2 regions of the Microbacterium sp. WCS2018Hpa-9 genome follow, and region 1 is predicted to be linked to the other one. Evidence: riboswitches for the same ligand, from Rfam matches in the RefSeq annotation. Region 1 holds a riboswitch; the other holds the start of a gene.

Evidence for each region. A riboswitch is a leader RNA that binds a small molecule or an ion and turns the genes downstream of it on or off. The one in region 1 is predicted to bind thiamine pyrophosphate.
Region 2: another riboswitch for thiamine pyrophosphate. It lies ahead of thiM (hydroxyethylthiazole kinase); the one in region 1 lies ahead of RQG82_RS04360 (ECF transporter S component).

What each region holds. Positions count from the first base shown of each region.
Region 1 is NZ_JAVTIY010000002.1:120,248-128,169, forward strand. It holds gene RQG82_RS04355 (ABC transporter ATP-binding protein) at 1-1,278, opposite strand, end outside; gene RQG82_RS04360 (ECF transporter S component) at 1,275-1,931, opposite strand; TPP riboswitch at 1,925-2,034, opposite strand; gene RQG82_RS04365 (D-alanyl-D-alanine carboxypeptidase) at 2,117-3,778, shown strand; gene RQG82_RS04370 (ABC transporter ATP-binding protein) at 3,896-6,139, opposite strand; gene RQG82_RS04375 (ABC transporter ATP-binding protein) at 6,136-7,863, opposite strand.
Region 2 is NZ_JAVTIY010000012.1:78,312-86,233, forward strand. It holds gene pheT (phenylalanine--tRNA ligase subunit beta) at 1-402, shown strand, start outside; gene RQG82_RS19290 (DUF402 domain-containing protein) at 525-1,241, shown strand; gene RQG82_RS19295 (NAD-dependent epimerase/dehydratase family protein) at 1,306-2,271, shown strand; TPP riboswitch at 2,294-2,387, shown strand; gene thiM (hydroxyethylthiazole kinase) at 2,378-3,226, shown strand; gene RQG82_RS19305 (bifunctional hydroxymethylpyrimidine kinase/phosphomethylpyrimidine kinase) at 3,223-5,373, shown strand; gene argC (N-acetyl-gamma-glutamyl-phosphate reductase) at 5,618-6,670, shown strand; gene argJ (bifunctional glutamate N-acetyltransferase/amino-acid acetyltransferase ArgJ) at 6,667-7,824, shown strand; gene argB (acetylglutamate kinase) at 7,821-7,922, shown strand, end outside.

The sequences.
Region 1 (7,922 bases):
GAGGGCCGCCGCGACCGTGAGCCGCCGTTTCTCCCCTCCCGACAGCGTGTAGGGGTTGGCTCCGGCGAGCGAGGTCAGCCGCAGCCGTTCGAGCAGGTCGTCGACACGAGCGGTGATCTCGGCGTCCGGCAGCTTCAGCGCCCGCGGTCCGACCGACAGCTCGTCGCGCACGGTCGTTGTGAGCAGCTGGTGCTCGGGCGTCTGCATGACCGACGCGATGCGGGTGAGCAGGGCTCGAGAAGACCAGCGGATGGGGTCGGGCTTCTCTCCCGCTGCGAGCGCGGGCAGAGCCGAGACCCGGCCATCCTCGGCCGGGATCAGCCCGGCGAGTGTGAGCCCGAGCGTCGATTTGCCTGCGCCGTTCGCGCCGGTCACTCCGAGCACCTCGCCCGCGCGCACCTCGACATCGAACGGACCGGCTACCGCGAGCCCGCGCCGGCGGGCGACGGTGAGACCGCGCGCTGCGAGGAGGGTCTCCCCCGGCTCGTGCGCCGGCGCGGGCGGAACGGCGGGCGGGTGGCCGGGAACCCACACACCGGATGCTGCGAGCTCGGCCCCTCGCGCGCCGAGAATCTCGTCCGGGCTGCCATCGGCCAGCACGACCGTGCCCTCCGGCTCGGCACCGAGCACGATCACTCGGGTGACGAGCGGCAGCCAGACGTCGATGCGATGCTCGATCACCACGAGGGTGGCGCCCGTGGCGTCGAGGGCGGCGGCGACGGCATCGCGCACGTCCTGCACTCCCTCGGGGTCGAGGTTGGCGGTCGGCTCGTCGAGGAGGATGGCGCCCGGTCGCATGGCCAGCACGCCGGCGAGAGCGAGACGCTGCTTCTGACCGCCCGACAGCGCGGCCGTCGACCGATCGGGTGCGACGTCGAGCTCGACGGCATCCAGCGCCGCGCGCACCCGGTGCCAGATCTCGTCACGAGGGACGCCGAGGTTCTCGCAGCCGAACGCGACGTCGTCGCCGACCCTGGCGAGGATCGTCTGCGTGTCGGGGTCCTGCAGCACCATGCCGACCCGACCGCGCGCCTCGGTGGGCGGCACGCCGTCGACGAGCAGACCACCGTGCGTCTCGCCCTCGTCCGCGCCTCCGAGCACCCCGCCGAATCCCTGCAGCAGGGTCGACTTGCCAGAGCCCGAGGCGCCCAGCAGCAGCACCCGCTCGCCGGGTTCGATGCGCAGGGCGATGTCGCGCACAGCCCAGCGCAGCCGCGTCGCGTACCGCCACCCCCAGCCGCGTGCTTCGAGGGTGGCGGGAGTCGTGGGCGAGCTCACACCCGTGCGGTGACCTCGCGGCCGGCGGCGAACCGGCTGAGGGCGCCCGTGGCTGCGAGTCCTCGGGCGATCAACCACGCTCCGAGTCCGGCGATGACGGCACCCGAGATGGTCGTCGAGACGATGTACACGCTGGTGAAGAGCGTGTCGGCACCGGCGTACCAGAGGATGCGGTCGTTGATGCCGCACGCGAGTCCTGCGCCGGCACCCGCCAGCATCGCGACGGGCAGACGCCAGACGCCGTAGAGGAACACGAGGAAGATCAGCTCGGCACCGAGACCCTGCACGAGGCCCGAGACGATGGTGAGCGGACCCCACGCGTTGCCGACGAGGGCCGAGATGATCGCGGCGACCAGCTCGGTGTAGAGCGCGGCACCCGGCTTGCGGATGATCAGCGCGCCGAGCACACCGGCGATGAGCCAGGGGCCGGCGAGCAGGCCCTGCACACCGGGGAGCAACGGCTTCAGGATGCTGCTGGGCACCTCGTAGCCGACGTTCCAGAGCAGGAAGATCAGCGCACAGGCGACGGCGATGACGCTGGCGACGACGATGTCGACGACCCGCCAGCGCCAGAGTTCAGGGCGACCGAGGCCCCTCGGGGCGTGCGAGACGGATGCGGATTCCGTGGTGGATCCGGACGTGGATGTACTCATCAGTGACTCCTCCCTGCGCTGGCATTACCCAGATCAGGTTCGACGGTCGAAGCGCGATTCGCTCCCTCTCAGCCCGGCTCGCCGGACTCCCGTGGTTGTTCTGACGATCTTACCCAGTGCCGACACTCACGTCTGCTCCTGTTGCAGCGACACGGATCCCTGCGCGAGTTCGGTACCGTGAGGAGGTGACCGCTCCTGACTCCGCCGAGGCCACCGCCTCCGCCGTTCCTGCGGGCGACGCGTCAACGCCCGATGCGTCAGCGCCTGCCGGGTCGACGGCTGAAGCGTCGGCGCCTGCTGAGTCAGCGCCTGCCGGTTCGACGGCAGCCGGCTCGACGGCGGCACAGCCTGATGCCGACGTCTCGTCGGCCGGCCCCGTGGATGGGACATCCGAATCGGATGCGGGTGACGACGCCGCCGCGCTCGGCGCTCTGGAGACCGCTCTCGCCACTCCCGATCCCGAGACGACTCCCGATGCCCAGTGGGCGGAGGGCACCAGCGGTGGGACGCCGCTGACGTGGGTCGATGCGGTCGAAGTCGCTCGACACCCCGCGATCGAGGCGCTCGATGAGACGCCTCCCCCGGCGAGCGGCGGCGCACTTCTGACGGGAGCGCACCTGCGCCCCGCGATCACTCGCCCCGGCGTTCTGGTCCCGCTCGGTGTTCTCGTCGGATTGCTCGGCACCTATGTCGGGTCGGCCATGCTGTGGCCGTTGCACGAGGTGGCGCCGACGGTGCAGGCAGTGGAGCTCACGACCGTCGCCGCACCCGCGGCCGCGATCACCTGGCCCACCCAGGGAAGCGCGGCTGTGGGAATCGGCGGAATAGGCACGATGTCGTCGTCGCTCGATGCGGCTGCGATCGCGAGCGTCACCAAGGTGGTCTCGAGCCTGATGGTGCTCGATCGAATGCCTCTCGCCGTGGGCGAGCAGGGCCCGGAGTTCTCGTTCACGCGGGCAGACAACCTGGCGTACTGGGACTACCGCCGCTCCGACCAGTCGGCACTCGACGTGCCCGTGGGCGGCACTCTCACCGAGTTCCAGCTCCTGCAGGGAACGCTGCTCGGTTCGGCGAACAACTACATCGATCGTCTCTCGCAGGAGATCTGGGGCTCCCCGTCGGCATTCACCGCCGCGGCGGAGGTGTGGCTGCGCGACCGCGGCCTCGACGGCATCACGATCGTGACCCCGTCTGGCTTCGACGACCGCAACAGGGCCACGCCCGAGTCGCTCGTCGCGCTCGCCGAGCTGGCGATGCAGAATCCCGTGTTCGCCGGCATCGTCGGCACCCCGTCGGTCGATCTTCCGGGCGCGGGCACGGTGGTGAACACGAACGGGATGCTGGCGGATCCTGGCGTGGTCGGCGTCAAGACCGGCACGCTCGGAGACAGTTGGAACCTGTTGACCGCGAAGGTCATCACCATCGACGACACGACCGTGCACCTCTATGCGTCGGTTCTCGGGCAGGCCGACGATGAGCAGCGCCTCGCCCAGACCCGCTCGCTGTTCTCGCAGGTCGAGACCGCCTTGGAGCAGCAGGCTCCCTCTGTCGCGGCGGGCACGGTCGTCGGCACGGTCACGACGCCGTGGGGTGCGACCGCCGATGTCGTGACGGATGCCGACGCCGACATCGTGCTGTGGAACGGCGCGATGGCCGAGGCCTCGACCGACTTCTCCCTCGGCGACGACCGCGAATCGGGCGACGAGGTCGGCACGATGACGAGCACCGGACCGTTGAACACGGTGACGACGTCGCTGTCGCTCGCAGAAGACGTCGATGCCCCCAGCCCGTGGTGGCGCCTGACCCATCCGCTCGAGCTCCTCGGCATCACCGAAGCTCAGCGCTGAGGACAGCAGAATGCCCCGCCCCCGAATGAACGGGAGTCGGGGCAATCTGCTGATCAGGTCAGGTGCTGACAAGGTCGCGCGCTGACCCGGTCTGGTGCTGACCGGGTCTCGTGCGGATCAGGCCCTCTGGCCGCCGTCATCCGGACGCTCGACGACCGCCTGCGCGGCTGCAGCCTCGGCGGCAGGAACCTGCGCCCCGACCGAGACTCCGACCTGTGCTGCCGCAGCCGCTTCTTCGGCGTCGCCGCTGACGACGACAGGGGTCGAGCCCGTGAGCGCGTCCTCTGCGTCGATGTCGGTCGCCGCCTGCTCGAACTGCGACTGGTAGAGGCGCCAGTACGCGCCCTGCGCGGTGATGAGCTCGTCGTGCGTGCCCTTCTCGACGATGTCACCGTGCTCCATCACGAGGATGAGGTCGGCGTCGCGGATGGTCGACAGACGGTGGGCGATCACGAACGATGTGCGTCCCTGGCGCAGCGCCGCCATCGCGTGCTGCAGCAGCACCTCGGTGCGGGTGTCGACCGCCGACGTCGCCTCGTCGAGGATCAGGATCGACGGCTGAGCGACGAACGCCCGGGCGATCGTGATCAGCTGGCGTTCACCCGCTGAGACGTTCGACGCGTCCTCGTCGAGCACCGTGTCGTAGCCCTCGGGGAGGGAGCGCACGAAGCGATCGACATACGTCGCCTTCGCCGCCTCGAGAACCTCTTCGTCGGTCGCCGTGGAGCGCCCGTATCGGATGTTCTCGCGGATGCTCCCGGCGAACAGCCACGGGTCCTGCAACACCATGCCGGTGCGCGAGCGCAGCTGCTCGCGAGTGACCTCCGAGATGTCCTGGCCGTCGAGCAGGATCCGCCCGCCGTTCAGTTCGTAGAACCGCATGATGAGGTTGACGAGCGTCGTCTTGCCCGCTCCCGTCGGACCGACGATCGCGACCGTCTGACCGGGCTCGACCCGGAACGAGAGGTCGGTGATGAGCGGACGCTCGGGCGTGTACGAGAACGCGACGTTCTCGAACTCCACGACGCCCTTGCCGTCGGCGAGCTTCGGAGCGTCGATGGCATCGGCCTCCTGCTCTTCGGTGTCGAGCAGCTCGAACACCCGCTCGGCGGACGCCGTTCCGGACTGCACGACCGCGGCCATGCCACCGAGCTCCGACAGCGGCTGCGTGAACTGCTGCGAGTACTGGATGAACGCCTGCACGTCTCCGAGACGCAGCTGTCCGCTCGCGACCATAAGACCGCCGAGCACCGCGATGCCCACATAGGTGAGGCTGCCGACGAAGGTCATCGCCGGCATGATGATGCCGGAGAGGAACTGCGCCTTGAAGCTCGCCTGGAACAGCTCCTCGTTCTCGTCCTTGAACTTCTCGAGCGCATCCTGCTCGCGACCGAAGACCTTGACCAGCGCGTGGCCGGAGAAAGCCTCTTCGACGCGGGCGTTCAGTCGGCCGACCTTGCGCCACTGAGTGCCGAACGCCTTCTGCGACCGCGGGCCGATGACACCGAAGATCACGCCCATGAGCGGCAGTGCCACCAGAGCGACGAGCGCGAGCTGCCACGAGATCGAGAACATCAGCACCAGCACGCCCACGACCGTGAGCACGGCCGTGATCGCGCCCGACAGCGACTGCTGCATCGTCTGCGTGATGTTGTCGATGTCGTTGGTCACACGCGAGATCAGGTCGCCGCGCTGCACCTTGTCGAAGTACGACAGGGGCAGGCGGTTGATCTTCGCCTCGACCTCTTCGCGCAGGCGCCACATGGTGCGCACCATGATGACGTTGATCACGTAGCCCTGGAGCCAGCTGAGGAAGGCGGCCGTGACGTAGATCGCCAGCACAGCGATGATGATCCACCGCAGCGCGTCGAAGTCGACGCCGTCACCGACCCGGAAGCTGCCGAGAGCCTCGACCTGGTTGGCGAAGTCGTCCTGCCCGCCCTGGCGGAGCGCGTCGACGACGTCGTCCTGCGGGGTGCCTGCGGGGAAACCGGGGAAGTCCCCGTTCGCCTGAGCGAGCTGCACCGAGATGAAGCCCTTGTAGATGAGGTTCGTTGCCTCGCCGAGCACCTTCGGTGCCGCGACCGTCAGCACGACGCCGACGGCGCCGGCGATCGACACCAGGATGAACCACACGGCCGACGGCTTCAGCAGCCCGATCATCCGGCTGAAGCTCTGGCCGAAGTTGTCGGCCTTGCCGGGTGCGACGCTGTCCCAGCCGCCGCCGTCCTGGCGCGCCTTCTCGGCGAGCTCGGCCTCGTACTTCTCTTCTTCGGTCAGTTCGGGCTCGACCGCAGTGGTCGCGGCCGTGGCCTTGGCCGCGCGACCGCGGCGGGTCTGAGGAGTGTTCTGCTCGCTCATGCGTCCACCCCCAGCTGCGATTCGACGATCTCTCGGTACGTGGTGCTCGTCTCGAGAAGCTCCTCGTGCGTGCCGACGCCGACCATGGTGCCCCCTTCGAGCACGACGATGCGATTCGCATCGGTGATGGATGAGACGCGCTGCGCGACAACGATCTTCGTCACGTGCGGCAGCTCACGCCACAGGGCCTGCCTCAACCGGGCGTCGGTGGTGAGGTCGAGCGCCGAGAACGAGTCGTCGAACACCAGGATCTGCGGCTGACGGACGATAGCGCGGGCGATCGCCAGACGCTGACGCTGGCCGCCGGAGACGTTCGTGCCGCCCTGGGTGATGCGCGATTCGAGGCCCTGCGGCATCTCTTCGACGAAGTCACGGCCCTGAGCGATCTCGAGGGCGTGCCAGAGCTCTTCGTCGGTCGCGTCCTCTCTGCCGTAGCGGAGGTTCGACGCCACCGTGCCGGTGAAGAGGAACGGACGCTGCGGAACGAGGCCGATCGTCGCCCACAGCGACTCGACGTCCGCCTCGCGGACATCGGCGCCGCCGACGAAGACGGCTCCGCCCGAGACGTCGAAGAGTCGCGGGATCAACGACACGAGTGTCGTCTTGCCCGCACCGGTAGAACCGACGATCGCGACGGTCTCGCCGGGCTCTGCCGCGAAGCTGATGCCCTTGAGCACGGGAGAGTCGGCCCCGGGATAGGTGAACTCGACATCGTCGAAGGCGACCGAGCCGGGGGTCGGGAAGTCGGTGACACCGTTCGCCGGGCGCTCCATGCTCGACTGCGTGTCGAGGACCTCGCCGATGCGCTCGGCCGAGACCGCAGCGCGCGGGATCATGATCGCCATGAAGCTGGCCATGATGACGCCGCCCATGATCTGACCGATGTACTGCATGAAGGCGAAGATCGTGCCGACCTGCACCGTGCCGCTGTTGACCTCGATGCCACCGAACCACACGACCGCCACGATCGTGACATTGAGGATCAGCATGAACAGCGGAAACAGCAGGACGAACAGGGAGCCGACCTTGCGACCGACCACCATGATGTCGGTGTTGGCGCCGCGGAAGCGCTCTTCTTCGATGTTCTCTCGGACGAACGCTCGCACGACGCGCACACCCGTGAGCTGCTCGCGCAGCACTCGGTTCACGGTGTCGAGCTTGCCCTGGTAGCTGCGGAACAGCGGAACCATGCGGCTGACCACGAGCCCGGCGACGATCAGCAGCAGCGGCACGGACACGGCGATGAGCCAGCTCAGACCGATGTTCGTCTGCACGGCGAAGATGATGCCGCCGATCGCGAGCAGCGGCGCGGTGACGAGCATGGTGGCGCCCATCATCGCGAGCATCTGCACCTGCTGCACGTCGTTCGTGTTGCGCGTGATGAGGGAGCCGGCACCGAACTGCGACACCTCGCGCTCGGAGAATCCGCTGACCTTGGCGAAGACGTCGGCGCGGATGTCGCGCCCCGCGCCCATGGACGCGCGGGCGGCGAAGTAGGTCGCGATGACCGAGGCGATGATCTGGCCGAGCGAGACGGCGAGCATGAAGAGCCCTGTGCGCCAGATGTAGGCGGTGTCTGACTGGGCGACGCCCTTGTTGATGATGTCTTCGTTCAGGCGCGGGAGGTAGAGAGTGGCGAGCGCGCTGGCGAACTGGAACACCAGGACAGCCGCGAGCAGCCACTTATAGCGGGCGAGATAACGGAGGAGGATTTTTCCCAGCACAGGCGGACTTTCTAGGAAGGATGAATCGGCGGATCTCCCGACGGGCGGACGCAGGCCGA
Region 2 (7,922 bases), on a different contig from region 1:
CTCCACCCCGACGTCGCAGCGGGAGCAGACCTGCCGGGTCGCGCGACCGTGCTCGAGCTCGACCTCGATCAGGTCCTCGGGCTGGGGGGCGGCCGAGCTGTCGCCGCCTCGCTCTCGACGTTCCCCGCTGCGACGCAGGACGTGTCGCTCGTGCTGGGCGCCGATGTCCCCGCAGGCTCGGTACGCGCTGCACTGGCCGAAGGCGCGGGGGAGCTCCTCGAGGCGATCCGTCTCGTCGACGACTACCGCGGCGAAGGCGTCGCCGAAGGACAGAAGAGCCTCACCTTCGCGTTGCGGTTCCGCGCGAGCGATCGCACGCTCACCGCCGCAGAGGCGACCGAGGCGAAGCTCGCGGGTGTCGCTGTGGCGGCCGAGCGCTTCGGCGCGACTCTGCGCGACTGACATCGCCGAGAGCGGGCTGCATCCCAGTGCGGGATGCAGTCCGCCGCCTCGCCCTCGAGCCGGCTGTGATCGTCACCGCCGAGCCGACCTGACATCGGCCTGCCCCGAGATAGCGTGTCGTGATGAGCATCCTCCCCCACAGCACACCTGCGGCGGTTCCCGATGGCGTCCGACCGATCGGCGAGGCGCCCTTCCTCGCCCCGGGCGATCAGATCTCCTGGCATTACCGGAAGCCGGGGTGGCAGCCCGGCGACGCATCGACGATCACTCCCATGCGAGTGGTCCGCGACGACGAGCGGGGCCTCATCGCCTGGCTCGCTCCGGGCACGCTGCAGGAGGGGCAGGGCACTCCTGCGGGCGAACGCGTCCGGACGGTTCCCCTCGAGCGACGATGGCTCGACCCGCGGACACGGATCGTGGAGGAGTGGTGGGGCAACGGCATCCTGCGGATCGCCCCGGCGGGTGCCGCGTGGTCGGTGTGGCTCTTCTGGAGCGATGTGAGCGGCTCGGACTGGCAGTTCGCCGGCTGGTACGTGAACCTCGAGAACGCGCACCTGCGCACCGACAGCGATACGTACTCTTCGGACCACATCCTCGACGTCGAGATCGAGCCGGACGGACGGGTGCACCTGAAGGATGAGGACGAGGTGATCGCTGCCGTCGAGCAGGGCCGCCTCACATCCGAGCAGGCGGCGCAGATCGAGCGGCACGCGGACGCGGCGATCGCGTCGTTCCGCGAGGCTGACTGGCCCTTCGCCCCGGAATGGCTCGACTGGCGGCCGGATCCCTCCTGGACCGTTCCGGAGCTGACAGGGCTGTCCGACCTCCGCCTGCGGTGAACCCGGCATCCGCCGTGAGCGGAAGGACCTTCCCCTCGCACGGCGAAGATGGTGGCATGGGTCCATGACTGACGTTCTGATCCTCGGCGGGACCGGCTGGTTGTCCGGTCGGATCGCCAGACGCCTGCTGGTGAACGGGGCGACAGTGATGTGCCTCGCGCGAGGAGGGCGACCGTCCCCGGAGGGGGCGAGCCTGGTTCTGGCCGATCGTGACGACGCCGACGCCTACGACGCCGTCTGCGGTCGCGACTGGGACCACGTGATCGACGTCTCATCGAATGCGGCGCATGTCGCGGCGGCAGTCGAGGCGCTCGGCGCGCGAGCAGCCCGCTGGACGTACGTGTCGTCGATGTCTGCATATTCCGATGACGAGACGGCCGGGGCAGACGAGTCCGCGCCGTTGCATATGCCGGCCCGCGCCGGAGATGACTACGAGTATGGGCCGCAGAAGGTGGCCGCGGAGAACGCGGTTCGGACGCTCGGCGACCGAATGCTGATCGTGCGCCCGGGGCTGATCGTCGGCAAGGACGATCCGAGCGATCGCTTCGGATACTGGGCTGCGGCGTTCCTGCGCGCTCACGACGAACCGGTGCTGCTCCCACGTGCCGACGGACGCGACGTGCAGGTGATCGACGTCGATGACCTGTCGGAGTTCATCAGCACGACCACCGCCACCGGCGCGATCAACACGATCGGCGACCGGTACCCGATGGCCGAGGTCATCGAGGCGGTGCGCACGCACGCCGGGCACCGGGGAGACACGGTGACGGCGACGGACGACTGGCTCGTCGAGAACGACGTGGAGTACTGGGCAGGGGAGCGATCGCTGCCGCTGTGGCTGCCAAGCGACATGACGGGTTTCATGACGAGGTCGAACGCGCTTTACCGTGCGGCCGGGGGCGAGCTGCGCCCGCTCGACGAGACGATCGCTGCCGTGGTCGAAGACGAGCAGGAACGCGGTGTCGATCGCGAGCGGCGAGCCGGTCTGACCCGAACCGACGAACTCGCGCTGCTCCAGCTTCTGCCCTGACGGCGCGCGTCGCTAGACTCCGAGTAGTGACACGGGGTGCCGCATCCGCGGCTGAGAACAGACCCGTCGAACCTGATCTAGTTCGTACTAGCGAAGGGATGTCGCATTGAGCGATCGTCTGCGTCCTGAATCCGAATCGACCCTGGTCGCCTCGGCCGCCGAGCTCTTGTCCGAGCTGCGCGAGAGTCCACCTCTGACCCACTGCATCACCAACAGCGTCGTCACGGGGTTCACCGCCAACGTGCTGCTCGCCCTCGGCGCGGCGCCGGCGATGGTCGACATCGTCGATGAAGCCGGCATGTTCGCCGGGGTGGCCTCCGGTGTGCTGATCAACCTCGGCACGCCGACCCCCGGGCAGCGGGCGGCGAGCCTCGAAGCCGCCGCCGGCGCGGTCGCCGCAGGAATTCCGTGGGTGCTGGATCCCGTCGCGATCGGCGCTCTGCCGGTGCGCACGGCCCTCGCTCACGAGCTTGTCGCCTCGCGCCCCACGGCGATCAGAGGGAATGCGTCCGAGATCCTCGCACTCGCCGGACTCAGTGCAGGCGGCCGCGGTGTGGACGCGGTCGATACGACCGACTCCGCGGCAGAGGCAGCGCTCGCTCTCGCCACGCGTCATGGCTCTGTGGTCGCAGTGTCCGGGCCGGTCGACCTGGTGACCGATGGCGTCCGGCTGCTACGCATAGCGAACGGTCACGAGCTGCTCACCCGGGTCACCGGCGGTGGGTGCGCGTTGGGCGCCGTCATGGCCGCGTTCCTCGGCGCCGCTCGCTCGACCTCGGCCGATCCGCTCACGGCGGTGGGCTCGGCGAGCCTCGTCTACACGATCGCCGCCGAGCGGGCCGCGGTGCACGTCGCGGGCCCCGGCACCTTCGCCGTCGCTCTGCTCGACGCGCTCGCCGCCGTGCAGCCGGCTGACCTGGTGGCCTCCGCGCGTGTGCAGGAGCAGACGCTGTGATCGCCGACCTCTCGCTCTACCTCGTCACGGATGCCGACCTCTGCGGTGAGCGGGGTGTCGTCGAGACCGTGCGCCTGGCGGTCGACGGGGGAGTTCGTATCGTGCAGCTGCGTGACAAGAGCGCGACCGATGCCGAGACCGCCGATCAGCTGGTCGAGCTGTCGCGCGTGATCGCCGGCCGCGCGCTCCTCCTGGTGAACGATCGTGTCGACGCGGTGCTCGCCGCTCGCGACCGGGGCGCGCGCGTCGACGGTGTGCATCTCGGTCAGGGGGATGCGTCGGTGGAACGGGCGCGAGAGCGACTGGGTGCCGAGGCGATCATCGGGTTGACGGCGAACACACCCGAGCACCTCGACGCGGTGGCGGCTCTGCCTGCCGGCGTGGTCGACTATCTCGGCGTCGGTGTGATCCGCCCCACGAGCACCAAACCCGACCATCCGCCGGCACTGGGCATCGACGGCTTCCGGTCGCTCGTCGCGACGTGCGCTCTTCCCTGCGTGGCCATCGGCGGGGTGGGCATCGATGACACCGAGCGTCTTCGCGACGCGGACGCGGCGGGCCTCGCGGTGGTCTCGGCCGTCTGCGCCGCCGTCGATCCGAGGCAGGCTGCACAGGCGTTCCTCCGGCGGTGGCGAGCGTCAGGCACGCCGCGGGTCCTCAGCATCGCCGGGAGCGACCCTTCGGGCGGTGCGGGAATCCAAGCCGACCTCAAGTCCATCGCCGCGAACGGCGGGTACGGCATGGCGGCTCTGACCGCACTCACCGCTCAGAACACCGCGGGAGTGCGGGCGGTGCATGTGCCGCCCGCGGAGTTTCTGCGTGAGCAGCTCGCCGCGATCTCAGACGACATCGTCATCGATGCGGTCAAGATCGGGATGCTGGCGAACGCCGACGTGATCCGCACGGTCGCCGACTGGCTCGATGCCGTGCGGCCGCCGATCGTCGTGCTCGACCCGGTCATGGTCGCGACCAGTGGCGATCGGCTTCTCGACCGGGATGCCGAGGTCGCGCTGCGCGGACTCCTCGAACGCGCGCATGTCGTGACGCCCAACCTCGCGGAGCTCGCTGCGCTCGCCGACCACGCGATCGACGGGTGGGACGACGCGCTCGAGGCCGCTGCCGCGCTCTCCGACCGGATCGGTGCGGCGGTGCTCGTGAAGGGAGGGCATCTCGACGGCGACGACGTTCCCGACGCGGTGATCGACGCGGCCGGGGGAGTGACTCGGGTATATCCGGGTACGCGCATCCCGACTCGCAACACGCATGGCACGGGGTGCTCGCTCTCGTCGGCGCTCGCCACCCGGCTCGCGAGGGGCGAGTCACTCATCGACGCGGTCGGCTCGGCCCGCTCGTGGCTGCGGGAGTCGTTGACACAGAGCGATGCACTCCACGTCGGGCGAGGGCACGGGCCGATCAACCACTTCGGAGGCCTGTGGCGACGTGGCGGACTCGAGACCGTTCCTGACCGGGCGCACATCCGGGACCAGTGGTGGGAGCGGATCGCGCACCTCCGGGCCGACATCGACGAGCTGCCGTTCATCGGCGCTCTCGCTGACGGGACGCTGGACCGTGAGTGGTTCCTGTTCTACCTCCGACAGGACGCGCTGTATCTCCGGGAGTACGCCAGGGTGCTCGCCGAGGCCGCGCGGCTCGCCCCGACATCGCACGAACAGGCGTTCTGGGCGCAGTCGGCCCACGGCTCGATCGCCGGAGAGCTCGAACTCCATGCCTCGTGGCTGACCCCCGGCTCGGGCGTGGAGGAGGGGACCTTCGCCGCGGATCCGGCGCCAGCGACCGTCGCGTACCTCGATCATCTGCGTTCCGTGGCCTTCGGCGGAGACCACGCCGAGCTCATCGCCGCCGTGCTGCCCTGCTTCTGGCTCTACACGGATCTCGGAAGGCGCCTGCACGCGGGTGCGTTCGGCGAGTACGCCCGTGATCCCGAGCATCCGTATGCGTCGTGGCTCGCGACCTACGCCGATCCGGCCTTCGAGAACGTGACGGAGCAGGCGATCGACTTCGTGATGGACGCGGCGACGCAGGCGGACGCCCCGCGGCGTCGACGGATGCTCCGAGCGTTCGAGGTCTCGAGTGCGCACGAGCTCGCGTTCTTCGCAGCCCCCGGAGCCCACGCGTCTCGCAGATGACGGACCGGATTTGCGCATGCCGCGACGAGCGCGCTATCGTCGCGGCATGCCTTCGGCCGCCACCGCAACTCTGACGCTCGTTCCGAGCGTCATCGCCGTGCGCCGACGCCGCAGCGGCCGCCGACTCTAGGCGACCCTGCGCTTCTGCCTGCATACGCACGGCGGTCGAGTGCCGGTGTCGCCGCCCCGGTTCCCGACACTGCACCCCGCGTTCGACGAGGGGTCCGACCGTTAAGGTAGAAGAATGACGTACTCCGTCGCCGTCTCCGGCGCATCCGGCTACGCGGGCGGCGAGATCCTGCGCCTCCTCGCGTCTCACCCGGACATCGAGATCCGCACCGTGACTGCTCACTCGAACGCCGGTCAGCCGCTCGTGCAGCATCAGCCGCACCTGCGGTCACTCGCCCACCTCACCCTGCAGGACACCACACCTGAGACGCTCGCAGGCCACGACATCGTGTTCCTCGCGCTGCCGCACGGCCAGTCCGGTCAGTACACGGATGCGCTCGGCGACACCCCGCTCGTCATCGACGCGGGAGCCGACCACCGACTGACGTCCCAGGACTCATGGGATGCCTTCTACGGCGGCGACTTCCACGAGCCCTGGGCTTACGGCGTCCCCGAGCTGCTCGTCGGCGGTGTCAAGCAGCGCGAGATGCTGCGAGATGCGAAGCGGATCGCCGCCCCCGGGTGCAACGCCTCGACCGTGAGCCTGAGTCTCGCTCCCGGCGTCGCCGCCGGAGTGATCGACGCGGGCGACATCGTCTCAGTGCTCGCTGTCGGTCCGTCAGGCGCGGGCAAGAGCCTCAAGACCAATCTGCTCGCCAGCGAGATCCTCGGCAGCGCGAACCCGTATGCGGTCGGTGGCACCCACCGGCACATCCCCGAGATCCGGCAGGCGCTCGCCGCGGCATCCGGCGCTGCGGCCGACGGCATCCGCATCTCCTTCACCCCAGTGCTGGTTCCGATGTCACGGGGAATCCTCGCCACCTCGACCGCACCGATCGCCGGCGACGCCAGCGACGCGGAGATCCGCGCCGCATGGGAGGACGCCTACGGTGACGAGACGTTCGTGCAGTTGCTGCCCGAAGGTCAGTTCCCGCGCACCGCCGACGTCCTCGGCGCGAACACGGCGCTGATCGGCCTTGCGATCGATCGTGCGGCCAACCGCGTGACCGTGGTCACCGCCGTCGACAACCTCGTCAAGGGCACCGCAGGCGCTGCCATCCAGTCCATGAACCTCGCGCTGGGGCTGCCCGAGTCCCGCGCCCTCTCAGTGAACGGAGTCGCGCCGTGAGCGTCACCGCCCCCGCAGGATTCGAGGCGGCCGGAGTCGCCGCCGGCCTCAAGTCGACCGGCAGACCAGATGTCGCCGTGGTCGTCAACCGCGGCCCGCGCAAGGTCGGCGCCGCCGTGTTCACGAGCAACCGTGCCAAGGCCAACCCGATCATCTGGTCGCAGCAGGCTGTGGCCGATCGTGTCGTCGAAGCCGTCGTGCTCAACTCCGGCGGAGCGAACTGCTTCACCGGCAGCTTCGGGTTCCAGACGACGCACCAGACCGCCGAGAAGGCGGCCGAGCTGCTCGGCGTCAGTGCCGGCGACGTGCTCGTCTGCTCGACGGGGCTCATCGGGGTCGGAGACGAGGTCTTCCGGGGCAAGGTGCTCTCGGGCACCGAACAGGCGATCGCCGAGCTGTCGACCGACGGCGGCCAGGTCGCGGCCGAGGCCATCATGACCACCGACAGCGTCTCGAAGACCGCCGTCGTGAGCCGAGACGGCTGGACCATCGGCGGCATGGCCAAGGGCGCGGGCATGCTCGCGCCCGGCCTCGCGACGATGCTCGTCGTCATCACGACGGATGCCGTGCTCGAGCCTCTCGAGGCCGACGCGGCGCTGCGATTCGCGACCGGCACGACGTTCGACCGCCTCGACTCCGACGGCTGCATGTCGACCAACGACCAGGTCACGCTGCTCGCCAACGGCGCCTCCGAGGTGACCCCCGACCTCAAGCACTTCTCGGCGGCTCTCGCCGAGCTATGCCTCGAGCTCGCGGTCAAACTGCAGGGGGACGCCGAGGGTGCGAGCCACGACATCACCATCGAGGTGCAGCACGCTGCCACCGAGGGGGAGGCCGTCGAAGTCGGCCGCTCGGTCGCGCGCAACAACCTCTTCAAGGCGGCGATCTTCGGCAACGACCCCAACTGGGGCCGGGTGCTCGCCGCGATCGGCACCACGAGTGCGCAGTTCGACCCGTATGACGTCGATGTCTGGATGAACGGCGTGCGGGTGTGCAGCGAGGGCGGCCCCGACCGTCCGCGCGAAGAGGTCGACCTCACCCCTCGCGCCACGCACCTCGTGATCGACCTCAAGGTCGGCGAGGCCACTGCGACGATCCTCACCAACGACCTGACCCACGACTACGTGCACGAGAACAGCGCCTACGCCTCATGACCGACATCCAGGACACCACGCCTGACGTCGCCGCCGTCAAGGCCGCGACGCTCATCGAATCGCTCCCGTGGCTCAAGAAGTTCCGCGACCAGATCGTC